Regions from separate parts of the Pantoea brenneri genome, predicted to be linked through region 2. Evidence: predicted binding sites of a transcription regulator. Region 2 holds the regulator's gene; the other holds the start of a gene.
What was found. Region 2 encodes LexA, which represses DNA repair genes until DNA is damaged. Its sites were predicted from a motif close to TNCTGTATGTACATACAGNA; they were not measured.
Positions count from the first base shown of each region.

Region 1 (10,788 bases), on a different contig from region 2:
ATCGCTTCGTGGCGCGGCGTCCGGCCGGTACTGCATTATTCGATTTCACAGGAGGGGATTATTCCGCCGCAGGGCTGGCCGGATCAGCAACAGCTGGGCGTGTCGAAAAGCAAACTGCGGGCGCACTCCGATTACTACTTCAACGACACGCTCAATGACTGGGCATTGTCGTTTCAGGATTTCGACATCATGTGCGAAGTGAAAATGAAGAATCTGGCGCGGGAACAGCTCTACCAGTGGGCGAAACAGCAACAGCGGATAGCGTAACAGCCGACAGCTTTCCCCTTGCTGGTCGGGCAGCAAGGGGAAGCGACCTCAAATAATCGCCACGCCGCCGGTGACGGCGACCGTAGCGCCCGAAATATAGCTGGCCTCATCGCTGGCCAGCATCACATAGGTCGGGGCCAGTTCAGCCGGCTGACCGGCGCGCTGCAACGGCACTTCGCTGCCAAAGTTTTTCACCTGCTCAACCGGCATGGTCGACGGGATCAGCGGTGTCCAGATTGGGCCCGGTGCTACCGCGTTGGCGCGAATGCCTTTTTCCGCCAGCATGGCGGCGAGGCTGCCGGAAAAGTTGACGATAGCCGCTTTAGTCGCCGAGTAGGGCAGCAGCTTCGGCTTTGGCTGGTCGGCGTTGATCGACGCGGTATTAATGATCGATCCACCCGCTGGCATATGCGGCACTGCCGCTTTGGTGATGCGGAACAGGGCGTAAAGATTGGTTTTCATCGTCCGGTCAAACTCGTCATCGCTGATTTCATCCAGCGATTCACGCGTCATCTGATAAGCCGCGTTGTTCACCAGAATGTTGATCTCACCAAACGCTTCTACCGCTTTCTCAACGATGGCGGAACAGTGTGCTGCCTCGGTAATGTCGCCTGGCACCAGAATCGCTTTCTGGCCTGCGGCTTCGACCAGCCGGGCGGTATCCTGCGCATCTTCATGTTCATCAAGATAAGAGATCAGGACATCAGCCCCTTCGCGGGCAAACGCGATAGCGACCGCCCGACCGATGCCGGAATCGCCGCCGGTAATAATGGCTTTTTTGCCCGCCAGCCGGCCTGAGCCCTGATAACTTTGTTCACCATGATCGGGCTGCGGCTGCATGGCCGAGGTCGTACCGGGCCAGTTCTGTTGCTGTTCGGCAAAAGGGGGTTGGGGGCGTTGAGTCGATGACATGAATATTCCTCCATAAAAATCCGTTAGCGTAAAACAGTCAGTCAGGACCGCCGGAACGGCTGTGGCCCTGACTGACACGCTGGCGTCAATTAAGGTTTCGGTGACGCGACACCGTCAATCTGCTCCTGCTGTGCGCCTGAGCCTGGACGGGCGTTACCAAGCAGCGGCTCATCACCGAGGATCTCCGGCTGCTGTTTTGCACTGAACTGGCCGTGACCGTCGTAGGCCGGGCCATTGCTCCAGCGGCCTTCCGGCAGCGGTTTATCCAGCGAGGTGTTCAGGCAGTAGTAAGAGTGCTCCTGCGCTTCATTTTCCTGCGGGAAGCTGTTTGGAATAGGCAGCGAAGCATTCAGGCCGCCCATCTCTTCAATCACCGCCAGCCACTGCTGCTGGTGCATGGTGTCACGAGCGATCAGGAACGACAGGAAGTCCTTCATCCCTTTATCTTCCGTCATATTGTACAGGCGGGTCGCCAGCACGCGGCCGGTGGCTTCAGCCGTGACGTTAGCCAGCATATCGGCCGCCACGTTGCCGGAAGCATAGATATGGCTCATGTCGAACGGCATACCGTTGGCGTTCACCGGCATCGCTGACAGACCCGATGAAAGGATATGACGCGGGTTCATGCCGCCCAGAATGGCGTTAACCACCGGATCTTTGGCTGAGGCTTCCTGGTAGGAGAGCGGTGCGCCCTCAAGGTTGAGTGCCACTGCATAGCCCAGCATTTCGATATGGCCGAGTTCTTCGGTTGCGGTGGAGATCAGCAGATCCCGAATCCGGGCATCGCCACGCGCGCCCATCGCCTGGAAAAAGTATTGCATCGCCACACGAATTTCACCCTCTACGCCACCGATGGCTTGCTGTAACAGCATGGCGAATTCTGGATCTGGTTTCTCGACGCGAACCGGGAACTGGAGTTTTGATGAATGAAGAAACATGATTTTTTTCCTCGTCAGTGTTTGCACTCGATGCAGAAAAAAGCCTGGACAGGGATAGCGAAAAAAGAAAGCGTAACGAGAGCAATTAGTGGATGAGTAAGAGGGGATAAGCGGCAAAAAACCGCGAAAAATGGATAAACGGTTGGTCCGCCGATGAGGGCTGATTACAGTAGAATGATGACGCTGACCACCGGAAGAAAAGGCATAAAAAAGCCCCGCAGGCGGGGCAAATTCTGGGAAGCAAAAGCATCCGTGCTAATCAGTGATCCCTCACAACAGACACAGGATGTCAGCTGTTACTGGTCGACGACGCATTCTGCAGAACGTGTTCCAGTGCCTGACGATAAATATCCTGTTTAGCCACGTCACGCTCACTCTCCAGGCGATGAATCAGGCCCAGCACAATGTCTTTATCGGAAACGTGGGTTTTGTAATGCGCGAGTTCAGCATGGACGGCTGCAATAACTTCTTTCTCGCTGGTAACCGGAGTGCCAGAGTTCATGAAGTATTCAGAAATCTGAGACTCTGTATTGATTGTCGTTTGCATATCAGGCCTCATCAAAAAGGGGGGTAAATGCGCCATTTCAGGTCCGGTCAGCGGACGACGCAAAAAAAGAGCATCTGAAGGTGGAAATCCACGACACCTTCAGATGCGGTGCAATGCACCTTTCGTTACAAGTGACTTAACATCACGGCGCAAAGTTATACAATAACGACAAACTTGTACAACGAAATTCGATAAAATTTTACTGGTCGGTGGTGTATTTCACATGCATGTTTAAAATAATTAACGGTTAATTTTTATTAAATATATTTAAATACAAGTGGTTATCTTGTTGTCGCTGCGCTTTTCGCTTTTTCTTTATCAAATTCGCTGAAAAAAATATTTCCGCTCAAGGCTGTACGTCTGGGTGATTTTCCGCAAAAACCTGTACAGGTTCAGACAGTAAAACCGCGCTGACGGGACAGGGGCGGGCGGTACAACGGTGGCAATCTTATTCACCTGACCGTGAAGCCAGCACAATTCACTTCACACCTGCGCCTCAGAAGGCTAAGGTTTAGCGCTTACTTATCAGAAGGAGATGATCATGATTAACGACTATTTCGCGCTTCCGCCTGCCGGCATCACGCAGGAACAGCACAAGCGCACGGTGGCGGTGGCAGCGGCGCTGGCGGTAGCTAAAGAGTCAGTCAGTGCGTCAACCTCGGCGACCGGTTCAAAAACGGCGTGGGATCTGCAGGCGGTGGCCAATGAAATTGCTAATCTGGCGGATGCGATTCAGGATGCGCTGGAAAGCGATAGCGAAGTGTAAACCTGCGGCCTGAGGCGGCGAGGTGTGGATAGCAGACCGGGCCTCAGCACCGGGTCGCCGCTGAAGCCCGGCAACGCTCTGGCTGCCGGGTAACGCTTATTCTACTGACGGCGGCTCATATTTAATGTACTGCCGTAATGTGTCATGGATCGCCCGGTTATCGCCCTCATCCAGACCGCGTCCGGCATATTCTTTCGCCAGCGCCGCCAGCACATCATCAAACTTACCTTTGTAGTTGAGATTATTCAGCGCAATTTGCTGGCCGAGGATCTCTTTTAATACCGTGGTCTCTACTTTTAGCTGACGGACTTCATCTTCAAGATGTTTGATTCGCGCATCGTCTGACATAACACCTCCATGATTAAACACCGCAGAATAACCATGCCACGCCGGATATTCAAACAACGCAGGCAGCAGACAAACTTTGTCAGATTTTCCTTAAGTCAGAATAATGCATTAGCCGGGCGATTATACCGCCATTCCCGATCAACAAGTCGCGCCGCTCAGCTTGTGCGGTGATAGTGATCGCTTTCTGCTGAATATTACGCCAGCGCAAAAAAACGCCACAAAAAAAAGTGCATTGTCATCAACCCCTTCGCTTAAACCTTTTCCGTTGCGCTTGATTAAAAGGGTAATTCGATATTACTGTGTTTATATACAGTTATCTGGAAAAGGAGTGTTATTATGGAGTTCATCAAACCTGCGGACCTGCACGCCGTTATGCCGTTGCCGTTGTACATCGAACGGGTACCCTGCGGATTTCCCTCACCGGCGCAGGATTATGTCGAACAAAGAATTGATTTAAACGCGCTGATGGTTCAGCGACCCAGCGCCACCTATTTTGTCCGGGTGAGCGGTGAATCGATGACAGACGCGGGTATTAACGACGGTGACATGCTGGTGGTCGACAGTTCGCTGACCGCTGCCCATGGCGATATTGTGGTCGCCGCCGTTGACGGTGAATTCACGGTTAAACGCCTCCAGCTCCATCCCTGCCTGCAACTGATGCCGATGAATACCCAGTTCAAGCCGATCGCCATTAAAACGGAAGATGCGCTTGAAGTGTTCGGTGTGGTGACCTTCGTTATTAAATCGACCCATTAATCATGTTCGCGCTGGTCGACGTGAACAGTTTTTATGCCTCATGTGAAACGGTGTTCCGGCCCGATCTGCGCGGCAAGCCGGTGGTGGTGCTGTCGAATAACGACGGCTGTGTCATTGCGCGCAGCGCTGAGGCGAAAAGGGTGGGCATCAAAATGGGCGCACCCTATTTTAAAATGCGTGAAGAGCTGACGCGTCATGGGGTGCAGGTCTTCAGCTCGAACTATGCGCTCTACGCCGATATGAGCCAACGGGTGATGACCATCCTGGAAGAGATGGCACCTTCGGTTGAGATCTACTCGATCGACGAAGCGTTTCTGAATCTGACCGGCGTGCAGAACTGTACGGCGCTGGAAACCTTTGCCCGCCAGGTCCGCCAACGGGTGCTGAAAGAGACGCATCTGACCGTCGGCGTCGGCATTGCCCAGACCAAAACCCTGGCGAAGCTGGCTAATTTTGCCGCCAAGAAGTGGAGCAAAACCGGCGGCATCGTCGATCTGTCCGATCCTGAGCGGCAGAAAAAGCTGCTGGCGTTGATTGATGTCGCCGAGGTGTGGGGCGTAGGTCGCCGCATCGCGAAACGGCTGAATGCGATGGGGATCGAGACCGCGCAGGATCTGGCTGCCCAGAGTACTCCGACCATTCGCAAGCATTTTAATGTGGTGCTGGAGCGTACGGTCAGGGAGCTGCGCGGCGAGCCTTGCCTGGAAATGGAAGAGTTCACTCCGGTGAAGCAGCAGATCATCTGTTCGCGATCGTTTGGCAGCCGTATCTCCGATTACAATCAGATGCGGCAGGCCATCTGCGCCTATGCCGAACGGGCGGCAGAAAAACTGCGGCGGGAGAAACAATATTGCCGTCAGGTCGGGGTGTTTGTGCGAACCAGTCCGCATGCGGTCAACGAAACTTTCTATGGCAATCAGTCTACCGGTCAGCTGCTGACCCCAACCCATGACACGCGTGACATTATCCGCGTCGCCATGGCGTGCCTGGATAATATCTGGATAGAGGGCCACCGCTATATGAAAGCCGGTGTCCTGCTGGGCGATTTTTTCAGTCAGGGCGTAGCCCAGCTTAATCTGTTCGATGAGATGCCACCGCGCGCTGACAGCGAGGTGCTGATGCAGCTGGTTGACCGCATCAACCAGAAAGGCCGGGGAAAGCTGTGGTTTGCCGGGCAGGGCATCCATAAAGAGTGGGCGATGAAACGCGAGATGCTGTCGCCCGCTTACACTACCCGTCTGACCGATTTACCGGTCGCGAGAGTGAAATAAGCGCCCGCTGTTTTTACTGCCGCCGTAGCATAATGATTTCCGGATAAAAGCTTTTTTTATCACGCAGTGAAATTATCGGGCCGTTATCCTTTACCTGGCCCGACCAGTTGTTAGCTGGTCGGGTGTATTGATAAAATATTTAGGTAAATGTGATGAATTTTAGACAATTTGAAAACAGAATTAATCAGTGGCCGGCCATACATTTCACCGCGATAGTAAAAAACCGTCGCGAAGAGGAATATGAAATTTATGCAGTCGATGAGAGCAATAATATAAAATCTCAGCTATTTATCTGCTTTGCGGATAATGAAAGCCATGCCAGCTTGCTTATTAAACAATTTACGCTGTGGCTGATCAAAATAAATAGCGAGAAACGCCGCCAGCAAAAGGCCGAACGTCACGCCGAGGCAGCATTATTGCCGGATAAATAAGCGGCGGGATTGTTCTGATGCCGGGAAAATAGGTTCTCACTAAAAAGCATAAATTGAGTAGCATCGTTAACCATTAAGGCGATTAAATTGTCACGCAGCCGAACCCGTGCCTGAAGATAAAGTATCAGCGCGGTATACTTATTATCAGCGGCTGGGATACAATCCCCTGTTGATTTTTACGGGAGCACCTTTCCCCCTGGCCGGTAATGATGATCACGATAGCCACAGCGCATAAAAACAAAGAACGGGGCCGCCCCAGAGAGTTTGATATTGAACAGGCTCTGGACCACGCCATGATTGTTTTTCGGCAAAAAGGGTATCACGCGGCATCACTGAGCGAGCTGGGCGAGGCGATGGACCTCTCTGCTGGCAGCATCTACAAGGCGTTTAAAGATAAACGCTCCCTGTTTCTGCAGGTGTTTGAACGTTATCTGCTGCTGCGTAATGCCGAGCTGCGCCGCCGGCTGCTGCCCTGTACCAGCGGACGGGCAAAAATAGCGGAACTGCTGCAGTTTTATCTCGATTCCGCGCGTGCCGTTGAAGGGCGACGCGGCTGTCTGGTGGTCGCCAGCGCGATTGAATTGCAGACGCTGGATGAGGCGCTGGCGCTCCGCATCAATCAGGTGGTGGTGCGTAATCAGTGCTTTCTGGTTTCGCTGCTGGAGCAGGGACAGCAGGATGGCTCTGTCTCCGCCACGCTGGATGTTGAGTCGGCTGCCGGACTGATCCTCTGCATTGCCTATGGGATGCGGGTGGCGGGCAAGGTCAGCGATGTGGCAGACGAACAACAGACCCTTGCCCTGGCATTAAAAGTGCTGGGTTAAAATTTAGCTAATTAGGAGGCGAGCGCTTCCTAAATTTATCGGTAAACGGACAGAGGTAACCCACAGCGAACAAGAGAAACGCGATGGCAACGATCATAACCCGCGGCGGGACAATCGCCGCCCGCCAGATGCCCGGGAGCGAGCAGTGACAGACGACGACCTGACGATTAATGATGAAATTCGCGCCCTGATAGGAAAAGTGGTCTCACGCCTGATCAGGCCCGATGAAGTGCTGAGTGTTCATGAGATCATCACTGCGCTGCACAGTTTGCGCGTCCGTTCACCTGACCGTAATACGCGCTTATCCTGTCGGAAAGCGATTCGCATTCTGGCGCGTAAACTCCATTAGCCCCGCGCTTTTCAGTCAGAGAAATTCTGCGGTGCGCTTTCCGAACCGCTTATTGTGTGCCAGGCTTTTCTGCTCCATTATCCTGCGTAGAAAATTAAGGCCTGTTTCGTGAAAACCTCAATCTTACTGACCCTGGTGGCCGCTATCGGCTGTTCCGTTTTTGCCGCCCGTGGCGGGTTCGAAACCCATGCGACACAACATCCGTCGCATCAGAGCGTAACCGAAAACGGCGAGCCACTGACTGAATAGGCGAACTGGATAGCGCCACAGTCGGCCCGGACAGGTCAGCCTGCCGTTGCCCGGCACGCCGCAGAGCACAGGATTCGCTTTTCAGCTGGCTTGTCTGAAGCAGCATGACGCGGTAATAAAAGGCGGGCAGCGGGGCGATACGGGCACCGGAGAAGGTGCCCTCGGCAGAACTGTCAGCCGGAGAGGAAGGATTAACGATAGTTTTTAAGTTCAACCGGTTCCTGTCCGGTCACCACCAGCCAGTTCAGCTCGGCCCGATCGCGGGTTGAAGCATTGATAAAACTTTTCAGCCAGTTGCGCGCATCAGCAATTTGCGCCACGCGATCGTCGTTACGCTCATTTTCAGCCATCTCACCCAACTGTCGAATCAGTGATACCAGCGTAATATCCTGTTGTTCAAACGCCAGGTTAATGGCGGCTTCACCAAGAATCATATGACCGGTTGATTTATCGTGAAATACCATGGGTAACCTCCTGAGTGAAAATGTAAATAACACAATAATTATTCTAGTTAAAGGCAGCTTAAACGAAAGTGGAATCCCCTAAGGCAGACGCTATTAAAGTCATCAGCAAATAAAATGAACTTTTTCCTATCCGGTTAACTTACTGATATCGCGATAAAACGTTACGCATTACTATTTTTGACGCCACTCGGGGTACACATAATAGCGGTAACAAAAGCTGGATGAGCCTGAAATTCAGATAAGCGAAGGGGCGGAATAAAGCGCGGCAGTAGCACCGGACAGCCCGACACAGCTGAAGGGCGGCGGTGTTAAGGGCGCACTGCAGCACAGGCCGCGATTAACGTTTCAGCTAAAAAAAAGCAAAAATAAAGCCGCCATGCGGCGGCTTTATAACGGAATATCCGTAATTATTTATTTGGCACTTCAGAAACTGCTTTAACGTCAGCTTTATTAATTTGCTGCTTAACGCCGTTGGCATCTTTATATGCCAGCAGACCAGCATCTGACTCAGAAGGTTTGCCATCACTAATAATGGTGCGTCCATCATTGGTGTGGATTGCGTAGCTGGTACGGGTGCAACCGGTTAATACGGTCATACCAATCAATGCAGCAAGAGGTAAAATCAGCGCTTTTTTCATCGTATTCACCTTATAATTAGTTGTCGAGTTCACTCATGTTACTAATTTCATTGCGATTGATTTGCTCGGTTTTACCGGTCTGAGCATCGCGATATGAGACCAGTCCGGTATCATCATCAATTTGTGGCTTGCCATCGGTAACAATAGTGCGGCCATCGGTAGTCTTAATCGATTGATTAGATGCGCAGCCCGCCAGGGTGCCTAAACAAAGGGCCACCAAAGCGACAGCCGAGAGGGATTTCATTTTCATTTTTTCATCTCCTTGAAGTAAATCCAGACGTATACAGCATAGACGCCTTTATAAATTTTGCTGGCTCTGTAGCGCTTCGTTGGCTAATTTTTGGCCAGAAAGGCGCGTGCAGGGGAATAATCGTCCACCTGTGCGCCGGATATAGCATTTATTGCCAATGAAAGCAGTCGGGCAGGTTATTTGTCCGCCTGGTTAAAGGGTACGCAAATAATCCGCAGTAAAAAGGTCAGACCAGTAAAATTAATCTCACTGCCACCGTCCTGGTGGTGCCGTCGGCGTCAGCTATGCTTAAGCATGGAGGTGCTTATGTGTGGACGCTTTGCGCAGTACAGCAGCCGGAATGACTATTTCGATGCGCTGGGGATCCCGGAAGATGAAATTATTTACGACCCGCAACCGATCGGCCGCTACAACGTGGCGCCCGGTACCCGGGTGCTGTTGCTTAACCAGCACGATAACCAGCTGCATCTTGATCCGGTGCTGTGGGGTTACGGTCCCGACTGGTGGCACAAGGCCCCGTTGATCAATGCGCGCAGCGAAACCGCGGCGCAGGGACGGATGTTTAAACCGTTGTGGGCACAGGGTCGCGCTATCGTGCCAGCCGATGGCTGGTACGAATGGAAAAAACAGGGCAAGCAGAAGCAGCCGTGGTTTATCTACCATCGTCACCAGCAACCGCTGTTCTTCGCCGCTATCGGCAAAGCGCCTTATGACCGCGAGCACGGCAAAGAGGGATTTGTGATTGTGACTGCCGCCAGCGATAAGGGGATGGTTGATATTCACGATCGGCGGCCGCTGGTGCTGGAAGCCAGCGCAGTAACTGAGTGGCTAAGTGCGGAGACGACGCCAGAACGGGCGGTTGAGATTGCGCAGCAGGCGGCGTTACCGGAGCAGGCGTTTGCCTGGCACCCGGTGAGCCAGGCGGTGGGGAATATTCATCATCAGGATGCCAGCCTGATCGCGGAGATTGATGACCCGGCAGAGTGAGCCGCTACCGGGTCGGACAGGGCTGATAACCGTGCTGATCAACTGGGTGCGCCGATCGGCAGGGCCGATCAGAGGAGCGAGTCTTCCCCGGCTTTGGCGGCCGCTTTCTCGGCTTTCATCGCATTGATCGGATCGGAGGCGCTCAGCCAGCGATCGAATTTCTGGTAGGTGTCGATAAAGGTTTTAAAGTAGCTACTGGCTATGGTGGCGTTCTCTTTGTGGTTCATAAACGCGACTGCCAGTTTGAACGCATCTTCGTTATCAAATTTCATTTTTGTCTCCCTCGCTTCAGATCTATAGAGCGTAGCCTGATTAAGCCGCGCGTGCATTCAGACAACCGGCTGATAAACCGCAATAAAGCACCTCAATCTCAGCTGTCGGCCAGATTGGCGTTGATTCCCACTTACTTCACGTCAAATCCTTCTTATAATGCCAGCTTCACTCGTGAAGGAGACCCGCTTATGTTGAAAGGATTAACCGTTGCCGCTGCGCTGCTGCTGTCGGGCTGTAGCCTGATGCATAAACAGCCACCGGCGCCCCAGACCCTGCACTACCGCTGCGGTACCTTGCCGCTGACCGTCACCCTTGATGAAGCACAGCAGCAGGTCAGCTTTATTATGGATGGTCAGCCGCTGACGCTAAAACAGACGGTATCCGCCTCGGGTGCCCGCTACAGCGACGGCAACTATGTCTTCTGGTCCAAAGGAAACGGCGCGTTTATCGAACGTAACGATAAAATTGTCGTTAATGATTGTGAGCTGCAACCCGCCAGCTGACTGTTTATCTGAATG
Region 1 covers NZ_JBCGBG010000001.1:1,301,105-1,311,892, reverse strand. The annotation lists gene AABB92_RS06095 (UV damage endonuclease UvsE) at 1-267, shown strand, start outside; gene AABB92_RS06090 (glucose 1-dehydrogenase) at 316-1,179, opposite strand; gene AABB92_RS06085 (manganese catalase family protein) at 1,269-2,117, opposite strand; gene AABB92_RS06080 (biofilm development regulator YmgB/AriR family protein) at 2,407-2,664, opposite strand; gene AABB92_RS06075 (hypothetical protein) at 3,206-3,430, shown strand; gene AABB92_RS06070 (hypothetical protein) at 3,527-3,778, opposite strand; gene umuD (translesion error-prone DNA polymerase V autoproteolytic subunit) at 4,115-4,534, shown strand; gene umuC (translesion error-prone DNA polymerase V subunit UmuC) at 4,537-5,805, shown strand; gene AABB92_RS06055 (hypothetical protein) at 5,958-6,236, shown strand; gene AABB92_RS06050 (TetR/AcrR family transcriptional regulator) at 6,446-7,060, shown strand; gene AABB92_RS06045 (hypothetical protein) at 7,206-7,409, shown strand; gene AABB92_RS06040 (hypothetical protein) at 7,518-7,658, shown strand; gene AABB92_RS06035 (hypothetical protein) at 7,850-8,122, opposite strand; gene AABB92_RS06030 (YgdI/YgdR family lipoprotein) at 8,530-8,760, opposite strand; gene AABB92_RS06025 (YgdI/YgdR family lipoprotein) at 8,777-9,010, opposite strand; gene AABB92_RS06020 (SOS response-associated peptidase family protein) at 9,317-9,997, shown strand; gene AABB92_RS06015 (hypothetical protein) at 10,066-10,269, opposite strand; gene AABB92_RS06010 (MliC family protein) at 10,459-10,773, shown strand.
Region 1: a site for LexA is predicted at 4,074-4,093, ahead of umuD (translesion error-prone DNA polymerase V autoproteolytic subunit). Genes of this name have one in related genera too.

Region 2 (10,788 bases):
GGTCTGGCGCTCGCCTGGGTTTATCCGTTTATGAAGCGCTATACCCATCTGCCGCAGGTGGTGCTGGGGGCCGCGTTTGGCTGGGCGATTCCGATGGCCTGGGCGGCAGTTAGTGAGTCCTTACCTCTGGTCTGCTGGCTGGTATTCTGCGCCAACATTTGCTGGACGGTGGCTTATGACACCCAGTACGCGATGGTGGATCGCGACGATGACCTGAAGATTGGCGTTAAGTCGACCGCGATTCTGTTTGGCCGTTTCGACAAGCTGATAATCGGCCTGCTGCAACTGGCAACGCTGCTGCTGATGGCATGGGTTGGCATGTTGCTGCAGCTCAACGTGGCGTTTTACGGGACGCTACTGCTGGCAGCTGGCCTGTTTATTTACCAGCAAACGCTGATCGCCCAGCGTGAACGCCCTGCCTGCTTTAAAGCCTTCCTCAACAACAACTATGTCGGATTGGTGCTGTTCCTCGGTGTGCTGATGAACACCCCGCCGTTTACCCAGCTGTTGTGATCGTGGTGATCGACAGGCCGGGCGGGTTGCAGGCGGGCTAAGTCCCGACGCGATTCAGCGCAACGGTACCTGGCGCGCAGTCAGGCAACGAGTCAGGCAGCAGAGGATCAGGCCACGAGTCAGGCAGGAAAGGATTAGGCAACGAGTCAGGCAGGAAAGGATTAGGCTGCAACATCATTCAGGCACAAAAAAGGCGACCTTTCGGGGTCGCCTTTTTACTGCGCAGGGCATTTAGTCGTGGGCCACGGCGCTTTCGATGGTCATGCGTACATCGCTGGTGACCAGATCGGCCAGAATGTGCCAGGTCGCCAGGGTCTGCGCGACATCCGCATCACCGCTGTCGCTGATATACCCTTCATCACGCAGCGTCAGCACCAGTGAGGTGAAGACGGCTTTATCGAAGAACTCCGGCGCGTTGATACCGTGCAGCACTGACAGACGTTGTGCCAGTGTGCGGCTCTCTTTTTCCAGCGTCCCGCGGTTAATGGCTGGCTTGGCGCTAAGAATAGAGAAGGTGATGGCATAACGCTGAAGCGTTTCTCGCACCCCGGCCGCCAGCAGTTGCAGCGTACGGTAGCGCGCCGCCGTAAAGCGCAGCTGACCAGCCTCAAGCGTAATCAGTCCCTGACGCGCCAGCTCCTGACAGAGTTCGGTCAGCAGTTGCGGCAGCTCATCGGTCTGCCAGCGCAGGAACAGTTCGCTCTTCAGCATCGGGTAGATCAGACTCACCTGGCGCAACAACTCGGCTTCGCTCATGGTCTGATGCTGCTGCACAATAGCGGCAATCAGCGACGGCATCACCAGCATGTGGTGAATGTTGTTGCGATAATAGGTCATCAGCACCGCCTGCTCACGTGGCAGGATGATGATGTCGCCAATGCTGTCTTTCTCGCTCTCAAACTTATTCATGCCCATTGCATGATCCAGCAGCGCCTCTGCCGAGAGATCGGGCACCGTGGCGTTGGCTGAATAAGGCACGTTACGCAGCAGCTGGGTATAGCACTCAAGCTGCTCAATCAGCTGTTCGCGGGTTAGTGAGCGCTGACGTGAGGCGAGCAGCGCGGTGACGCACAGGTTCATGGCGTTGGCCGCGCCCGCTTCATTGATGCGTACCATTAAGCTCGCCGCGATGTCATTCACGGTGGGCGTTAACCAGCTTGGACGCTGCGGTTCGATAGGATCGATCGACTCACGCCATTCCGGCACGCGCTTGTTGAGATAGTTAACCAGCGGCAGTGGTTCGCCAAAGTTAACGTAGCCCTGGCCGAGGTTGCGCAGCTTACGTAAGCCATGCACCATCTGCATGAAGCCCTCTTTCTCTTTCGCCGCGCCGCGTAGCTCTTTGGCGTAAGTACCCACTTCCATGACATGTTCGTAGCCAATGTAAATCGGCACCAGGGTGATCGGGCGATTCCCCCCGCGCAGCATCGCCTGCAGGGTCATGGCTAAGGTGCCGGTTTTCGGATCGAGCAGGCGACCGGTGCGTGAACGTCCCCCTTCGACAAAGTATTCAACCGAGTAACCGCGGGTGAACAGTTCGCCAAGATATTCACGGAACACCGTGGCATACAGCTTGTTGCCTTTGAAGGTACGACGGATAAAGAACGCGCCCAGACGACGGAAAATCGGTCCGGCTGGCCAGAAGTTGAGGTTGATACCGGCGGCAATGTGCGGCGGCACCAGTCCCTGATGATAAAGCACGTAAGAGAGCAGCAGGTAATCCATGTGGCTGCGATGGCACGGCACATAGACGATTTCATGGCCATCCTGCGCCAGCTGACGGACTTTTTCGCCGCCATTAACATTGATGCCCTGATAGAGCCGGCTCCAGAGCCAGCCCATGACGCGGTCGGTGACGCGAATCGCTTCATAGGAGAAGTTTGCCGCGATCTCTTCCATCATCTCAACCGCATTTTGCTGCGCTTTTTCATGGGAGATTTTTTTGCTGCGCGCTTCATCTTCAACCGCTTTTTCAATCGCTTTCGATTGCAGCAGACGATTAAACAGATCCTGACGTGCCGGTAAGCGTGGGCCAACCGCCGCCAGCCGCTGGCGGGCGAAATGAATGCGCGCCACCCGGGCCAGTTTCTGGGCGATTGATTGGTCGGTGCCGTGTTCGGTTGCCATGCGGCGCAGCGAAACGGTCGGCGAGAAACGGACAAAACTGTCGCGTCCATGCCAGATCACCGCAAAGAATTTCTGCACGCCGTTCAGCACCCGCAGGTGCGGCGTATCTTCGCCCTGAACCTCACGACCAGGCGCCCGGCCAAACATCACCGTCACCGGCAGCATCTGGATATCCAGCTTGGGGTTATTGCGATGCAGGTCCAGATAATCGTGAAAAATCTTCACCGATTCGACGCTGGGCACAAAATAGGGGAACACACGCGGGCCATCGTGGATAAAAACGTGGCGCGGCAGCAGCGAACCATCAATCTCCAGCGGAGAAAGCGGGTCGGGCAGATGATGCCGCAGGCACTGCGCGCGTAAAGTCAGTAAGTCAGCCTTCGAATCGTAAGGCAAAACGTACATAATGGGCCGGGTCGGGTCCAGACCATGTTCAGAAACGGGATCGGCCGGAATGGCCTTACTCTTTACCAAAAACGACAGTGGTAAATTCAGTAATTTGTAATAAAGTTTACGCCAACCTGACATAGACAACATGAAGCCTCTTGTTAGCAAAGCGCCGCAAGCATACCAGAAAGCGCAGCGAAGATCTGTGGTGGTGCCATTTGCACGCAGCCCAGACATTGACGTCAATCCGATGAAAGGGTTCCACTTATATGGCAAATAATGCCACGGGTCTTGTAAGAATAGTAAAAGCCGCAGGTTACTCATGGCAGGGCCTGCGTGCCGCCTGGCAACACGAAGCGGCTTTCCGCCAGGAGGCGCTGGCCGCGCTGGTGGCCATTATTGTGGCCTGCTGGCTGGATGTCGATATTGTCTCTCGCATCCTGATGATCGGGGCAGTGGTGCTGGTGGTCATTGTTGAAATCCTCAACAGCGCCATCGAGGCGGTAGTGGATCGTATTGGCCAGGAGCGCCACCCTTTAGCCGGACGGGCAAAGGATATGGGCTCGGCGGCGGTGCTGATCAGCATCTTACTGGCACTGTTTGTCTGGATCGCGCTGCTTTGGTCGCATTTGCGATAAGCCTTCCACAACGCGCCAGATGGCGCGTTTTGCCTGAGAATCGGTTTCCATTTCACCAATACCTGTATATACTCACAGCGACTGTATAAACAACCAGGGGGCGGGATGAAAGCATTAACCAGCAGGCAGCAGCAGGTCTATGACCTGATTCGCGACCATATTACTCAAACGGGCATGCCGCCTACGCGTGCAGAAATTGCCGCGCAGCTGGGTTTCCGCTCGCCGAACGCGGCAGAAGAGCATCTGAAGGCACTGGCACGCAAAGGGGTGATTGAGATTGTCTCTGGCGCCTCTCGCGGTATTCGCCTGTTGATGGAAGAAGAAGCATCTGAAGGTCTGCCGCTGATTGGCCGGGTTGCTGCCGGTGAGCCGATCATGGCGCAGGAGCACATCGAAACCCATTACAAAGTGGATCCGGGCCTGTTCAAACCTTCTGCCGATTTTCTGCTGCGCGTCAGTGGAATGTCGATGAAAGATATCGGGATTATGGATGGCGACCTGCTCGCGGTACATAAAACCCAGGACGTACGCAACGGCCAGGTTGTTGTGGCCCGTATTGATGATGAAGTGACGGTTAAACGCTGGAAGAAGCAGGGTGCTATTGTGCATTTGCTGCCTGAAAACAGTGATTTTGAGCCGATCATTGTCGATACGCGCGCCCAGTCGCTGACGGTAGAAGGTCTGGCGGTCGGTGTGGTTCGCAACGGCGAATGGCTCTGAGTCTGACATAACCGCGCATTCGTAGCGTCTGATGCTATTCTGTCTGCCCTAATTTTGTCGCTGCTGCTCCCCTCTCTGCAGCGACACCGAGCACGGAACTGCGAATGCGTTTTTTAACGGCTACCGACAAAAACCTCTGGCGGCTGGCGCTGCCGATGATCCTTTCTAACATCACCGTTCCCTTACTGGGGGTGGTCGATACTGCTGTCATTGGTCACCTCGACAGCCCGGTCTATCTGGGCGGGGTTGCGGTCGGCACGACAGTCACCAGTTTCCTCTTCATGCTGCTGCTGTTCCTTCGGATGAGTACTACCGGCCTGACGGCGCAGGCTTTTGGTGCCGGCGATAAAATGGCGCTGGCACGTGCGCTGACCCAGCCTTTAATTATTGCGCTGCTGGCTGGCGTGCTGTTCATCTGCCTGCGCTCGCCGATTACTACGCTGGCGGCCGATCTGATTGGCGGCGATCCCAAAGTTTTGCAACAGGCGGCACTGTTTATTCAGATCCGCTGGTTAAGTGCGCCCGCCACCCTGGCAAATCTGGTGATCCTTGGCTGGCTGCTGGGCGTGCAGTACGCGCGTGCGCCGGTCATCCTGCTGGTGATCGGCAATCTGGTCAATATTGTGCTCGATCTGTGGCTGGTGATGGGGCTGCACTGGGGAGTGGCAGGCGCGGCAACCGCGACCGCGCTGGCGGAGTATATAACGCTGGTCGTCGGGGCAGTGATGGTCTGGCGGGTATTGAAACTACGTGGCATCACCACCGCAATGCTGAAGCAGAGCTGGCGCGGCGATATTCAGCGGCTACTGCGTCTTAATCGCGACATTATGCTGCGTTCGTTAATGCTGCAGCTCTGTTTTGCCTCGCTGACCGTGCTGGGCGCACGTATCGGTCCGCAGGTGGTGGCGGTGAACGCCGTGCTGCTGATGTTTATCACCTTTACCGCCTATGCGCTGGATGGTTTTGCCTACGCAGTCGAAGCCTTCGCCGGTGAGGCGCATGGCGCGAAAGATGGCAGCAGGCTGCTGCGCGTCTGGGATTCTGCCTGCCGACAGGCGCTGGTGGTGGCTCTGATGTTCTCAGTAATTTATGCGTGTTTCGGCTCGCATATCGTGGCGCTGCTGACCTCGATTGAACAGCTGCAACAGGCGGCCGATCGCTATCTGATATGGCAGGTGATCCTGCCGCTGGCGGGCGTCTGGTGCTATCTGCTGGATGGCATGTTCATCGGTGCAACCCGCGGCCGGGAGATGCGTAACAGCATGATGGTGGCGGCACTTGGTTACTTCCTGACCTTGCTTAGCGTCCCGCAGCTGGGCAACCACGGCTTGTGGCTGGCGGTCACCGTTTTCCTGGCGCTGCGTGGCCTGTCGCTGTGGCTGATCTGGCGTAAACACTGGCAGCAGAACAGCTGGTTTAACGCCTGATAGCTGGCATCTGATGTCCTCCGGCTACAGATTATTCTGTATTGTTCCGGCAAACCTAAAATCTTCTACTACAATTAACCGTAAGCAGCGCAGTGAATCAGCGCTTTATATCGTCATTTTGTTTTCTTTCAAGATAAATGATGTAACCAAAGGATGACATAGAGGTCTGCCATGAATAAAGATCAAGCGAGCGGCAACTGGAAGCAGTTCAAAGGCACAGTAAAAGAGAAATGGGGCAAGCTGACCGACGATGATATGCAGGTTATCGAAGGCAAACGCGATCAGCTGGTCGGAAAAATTCAGGAACGTTACGGCTATGCGAAAGAAGATGCAGAGCGTGAAGTAACGGACTGGGAAGGTCAGAACAAAGATTACCGTTGGTAATCACAAAGATTTACGGATAAAGCTCCTACCCGCCGGTACGCTCATACCGGCAACCGCACAAGGATGTGCACATTACCCGCGTTTTCCCCGCTTTTTACCCTCACTTTGATGATCGTGCTGACAACTTTCATGATGGGTGCAGGCTTCGACTTCGACACAATTCTCACATAATCCATGCGCTTCAATCACGCTATGACGCAGGGCAAACTGTGCCTCACCAGCCAGTGTGGCGATAATCTTCTCTACTCCCTGCGCCTGCTTTTCGGTTACCGCCGCACAGCGATCACACACCAGCATGACCGAGGTGTGTGCCGGTGCCTCGAAATGGTGACACATTACGTAGCTATTATTGGACTCCACCCGGTGGATAAAGCCCTGTTCCAGCAGGAAGTCCAGCGCCCGATAGACCGTAGGAGGCTTGGCCTGGGGTTCGCTAACCCTGAGTTGATCCAGCAGATCATAAGCGCTGATCGATCCTGGCTGCTCAGCCATTAATCGCAACACTTCAGCCCGCTGCGATGTCAGACGCACGCCGCGCTGCAGGCACAGTTTTTCCGCCTGGGTCATTATTTGCTGTGACGTCATGTTTGACATGGAAACTCTCCGCTGGATAAGTGATGTTATTTTATCACACAAATTTTCGCGGCGCAGAGGTTGGTTTTTGCCTGATAAAACAGCAAATTCTGGCCGGTGGTCGATTAAAAACGCTGTGTGAGCATCAGGAGAGGCCGCTATCGGCACCCAATCAGATCCACTCGCCGACCGGTTAAGGTGGCCTTTTCAGCGCTTTTGCTTTGCATCTCACTGAGTTAAGAAGTAATGTTCAGCAAGACTTAAGAAATGTCTGGTATTATTTTATTTATTACCGGGTATTTTGAACAAAAATAAAGTTTTATTGATTGGAAAACATCCAATCCTTTGAATTAAGCGACTGTTTCCTTTGAATTCACAGCAATAACGCGTTAGCCAGGGTTCACAATAGGGCTAACAAACTATTCAGTCGTTGAATGTTTCAACGGCATTTTCTCAGGTGATGGCAGGCAAATGGTGAAAAAATCCGCTCAACGCTCAGCGCTGAAGTACACCGCTGTAGTGAACGCGCTTTTCCTTTCTTCTTCCGCCATGGCGGCGGGGACCTGGTATGATGCACGCAATGACGCCATGAGCGGAACCGGCGTCGCATCTTCTCTTTATGGCTCAGCCGTGCTGGCCAACCCGGCTTTGATGACGCGAGCTAAACCCGACGATAGCGTCAGTATTATTTTCCCTTCAGCCGGTATTCAGGTCACCGACAAAGATCACCTGATCGACAAAGTGGATGACATCACCGATACCGTTGATCGCTACCGCGAGGTGATCGGCAACCTGACCTTTGCCGATTATCTGCGTGGCTATCCTGAAGTGCGCGCTGCTTCAGGCGATGTCGCTAACCAGTTAAGTGATTTGCGTGGCAATAAAGCGGACGGCAACGCCGGGGTGGCGCTGGCGGTCACTATTCCCAACGAGACGCTGCCTTTCGCCTTTATCACCAAAGCCTATGGATCGGCTCATGTGCGAGCCAATGTGGTCCAGAGCGATATCGACTATCTGCGCGGCGTAGCTAACGGCACGGTGCTTCCGCGTCCGGGCGATCAGGACAATCTGCGCTCCAGCGCCAACGGCCTGGCGGCGCTGGTCACCGATTATGGCGTCGCACTGGCGCATGAGTTCACCATTGCCGGTCAGCCGGTGTCGGTAGGCGTCACGCCGAAATTGCAAAAAACCTGGCTGTATAACTACACCGCCAGCATTTACAACTACGACAAAAGTGACATCAACAATAGCCAGTATCGCAGCACGGACACCGGCTTTAACGTTGATGCCGGTCTGGCGACCACGTTTGCTGAAAACTGGACGCTGGGCATCACCGGTCAAAACCTGGTATCCCGCGATCTGCAGACCAAAGAGGTCAACGGCTTCCGTGATACTTACCAGATCCGTCCGCTGGTCACCACCGGTCTGGCCTGGGATAAAGGTCCGTTCACCGTGACCGGCGATGTCGACCTGACTGAAACCAAGCGTTTCAAAACGCAGGAAAACAGCCAGTATGCGGCGGTCGGTGCGGAATATCGGGTGCTCGACTGGTTACAGTTACGTGCCGGTTATCGTGCGGATATGCGTTCGAACGATGAAAACGTCGCAACCGCCGGTTTCGGCCTGTCACCGTTTAATAAAGCGGTGCATCTGGATCTGGCTGGCTCGGTCGGGGCGAACAATACCTGGGGCGCGATGATGCAGCTGGGCTTCAATTTCTGATCTTCTTTGATACCGCAGTTCGGGGCGGGCGATGCACTATCGCCCGCCCTTGTGTTATCCTTGCACAGAATTCAATCACCCTCATTTACCGGATTATCTGCGCTTCATGACCGATACTGTTTCTTCGCAACGTTTCTCGATTGCCCCGATGCTCGACTGGACCGATCGCCACTGCCGCTATTTTCATCGCCAGCTGACCGGCGATACGCTGCTCTACACCGAAATGGTGACCACCGGCGCGATTATTCATGGTAAGGGCGATTACCTGGCCTATAGCGAGGATGAACATCCGGTCGCCTTACAGCTGGGCGGCAGCGATCCCGCTGCGCTGGCGCATTGCGCCCGACTGGCAGAGCAGCGCGGTTACGATGAAGTGAACCTGAACGTCGGCTGCCCCTCTGACCGGGTGCAGAATGGCCGCTTCGGGGCCTGCCTGATGGCAGAAGCCGATCTGGTTGCTGACGGCATCAAAGCGATGCGTGATGTGGTGTCGATTCCGGTGACGGTGAAAACGCGCATCGGGATTGATGAACAGGACAGCTATCAGTTTCTGACCGATTTTGTCGGGACAGTGGCCGAGCGCGGTGGATGCGAGACGTTTATCATTCATGCGCGTAAAGCCTGGCTATCAGGTCTCAGCCCGAAAGAGAACCGCGAAATTCCGCCGCTTGATTATCCACGGGTTTATCAGCTGAAGCGGGACTTCCCGCACCTGACGCTGGCGATTAACGGCGGTGTGAAAACGCTGGAAGAGGCGCAAACCCACCTGCAGCATCTTGATGGCGTCATGATGGGGCGTGAAGCCTATCAAAATCCCGGCATTCTGGCACAGGTGGACCAGCAACTGTTTGGTCGTCAGCATCCGGCGGCTGATCCGGTGGCGGTGGTCCGCGCCATGTACCCCTATATTGAAGCCGAACTGGCGAAGGGCACTTATCTGGGCCATGTGACACGTCATATGCTCGGTCTGTTCCAGGGGATTCCGGGTGCACGCCAGTGGCGACGCTACCTGAGTGAAAATGCCCACAAACCAGGCGCGGATGTGCGCGTACTGGAAGCTGCACTGGCACTGGTGGCGGACAAAATCCCGCAGGAAGCCTGATCGACCTGCGCCCAGGAGACCAGCCCGCAACGGCTGGTTTTTTTTGCGCCATTTTTTGGTTATTTTGACTGCTTGCAGGATAGCCACACCGGGCTGTTGTCAGGTAAAACAAGCAGTTAAACATTGGCACGTTTCTTGTAAAGATTGACACAATGAGTCTCAATAAGGAGCGCTAACGTGGAAATTTTATTTGTATTGGGGTTTTTCCTGATGCTGTTGCTTACCGGTGTTTCATTGCTCGGCGTACTGGCTGCGCTGGTGGTCGCCACGCTGGTAATGTTCGTCGGTGGACTGTTTGCACTTGTTATCAAAGTGTTGCCGTGGCTGGTGCTGGCAGTGGTCGCGGTCTGGCTGCATCGCGCCTATTTCGGCGATCGCAACACGCGAGAATGGCGTAAGCTAAAGCGTAAGATCAACAACTTAGACCGAAAAGGCTGGCGTTAAATGCGTAGATGATCACAGTGTGACGTTTTGCTTAGACGATATCTGCAATTAAACATATTTTTTACTTATGTTTTCTGGCAGGATAGTCGTCGTTGAGTCGAAACGAATTCATCGCCGCTGTCCCTACACCAGCGCGAACGAAAATAAAAAAAGAGAAGGGCTTCCTGCGGGAAGCCCTTTTTGTATGCCAGACGGCGTTGCCGATGGTCAGGGAATCAGCAGGCTCGACCCCTGAGTAGCGCGGCTTTCCAGCATCTGATGCGCTTTGCCCGCCTCCTTCAATTCAAACTTCTGCTGTTCCGGCACGTCCACTTTGATCGCGCCGCTGGCCAGCAGCGAAAAGAGTTCGGCACTGGCGGTTTCCAGCTCCTGACGGTTAGTGATGTAACCGAACAGCGACGGGCGGGTAACAAACAGTGAGCCTTTTTTATTCAGAATGCCCAGATCAACCCCGGTCACCGGGCCGGAAGCGTTGCCGAAACTGACCATCAGACCGTGACGACGCAGCGAGTCCAGCGATGCTTCCCAGGTATCTTTACCGACCGAGTCATACACTACGCCAACCTTTTTCCCCTGGGTAAGCTCGCTGACGCGTGCGGCGATATCCTCTTCGCGATAGTTAATTGTTGCCCAGGCACCGGCATTCTTCGCCAGCGTCGCCTTTTCAGCCGAACCGACGGTACCAATCAGGTGCGCGCCCAACGCTTTTGCCCACTGGCAGGCAATCAGCCCGACACCGCCGGCGGCGGCA
Region 2 covers NZ_JBCGBG010000003.1:30,367-41,154, forward strand. The annotation lists gene ubiA (4-hydroxybenzoate octaprenyltransferase) at 1-513, shown strand, start outside; gene plsB (glycerol-3-phosphate 1-O-acyltransferase PlsB) at 745-3,168, opposite strand; gene AABB92_RS13765 (diacylglycerol kinase) at 3,297-3,665, shown strand; gene lexA (transcriptional repressor LexA) at 3,771-4,385, shown strand; gene dinF (MATE family efflux transporter DinF) at 4,490-5,812, shown strand; gene AABB92_RS13780 (CsbD family protein) at 5,984-6,196, shown strand; gene zur (zinc uptake transcriptional repressor Zur) at 6,269-6,790, opposite strand; gene AABB92_RS13790 (conjugal transfer protein TraF) at 7,241-8,491, shown strand; gene dusA (tRNA dihydrouridine(20/20a) synthase DusA) at 8,598-9,593, shown strand; gene pspG (envelope stress response protein PspG) at 9,771-10,037, shown strand; gene AABB92_RS13805 (quinone oxidoreductase) at 10,245-10,788, opposite strand, start outside.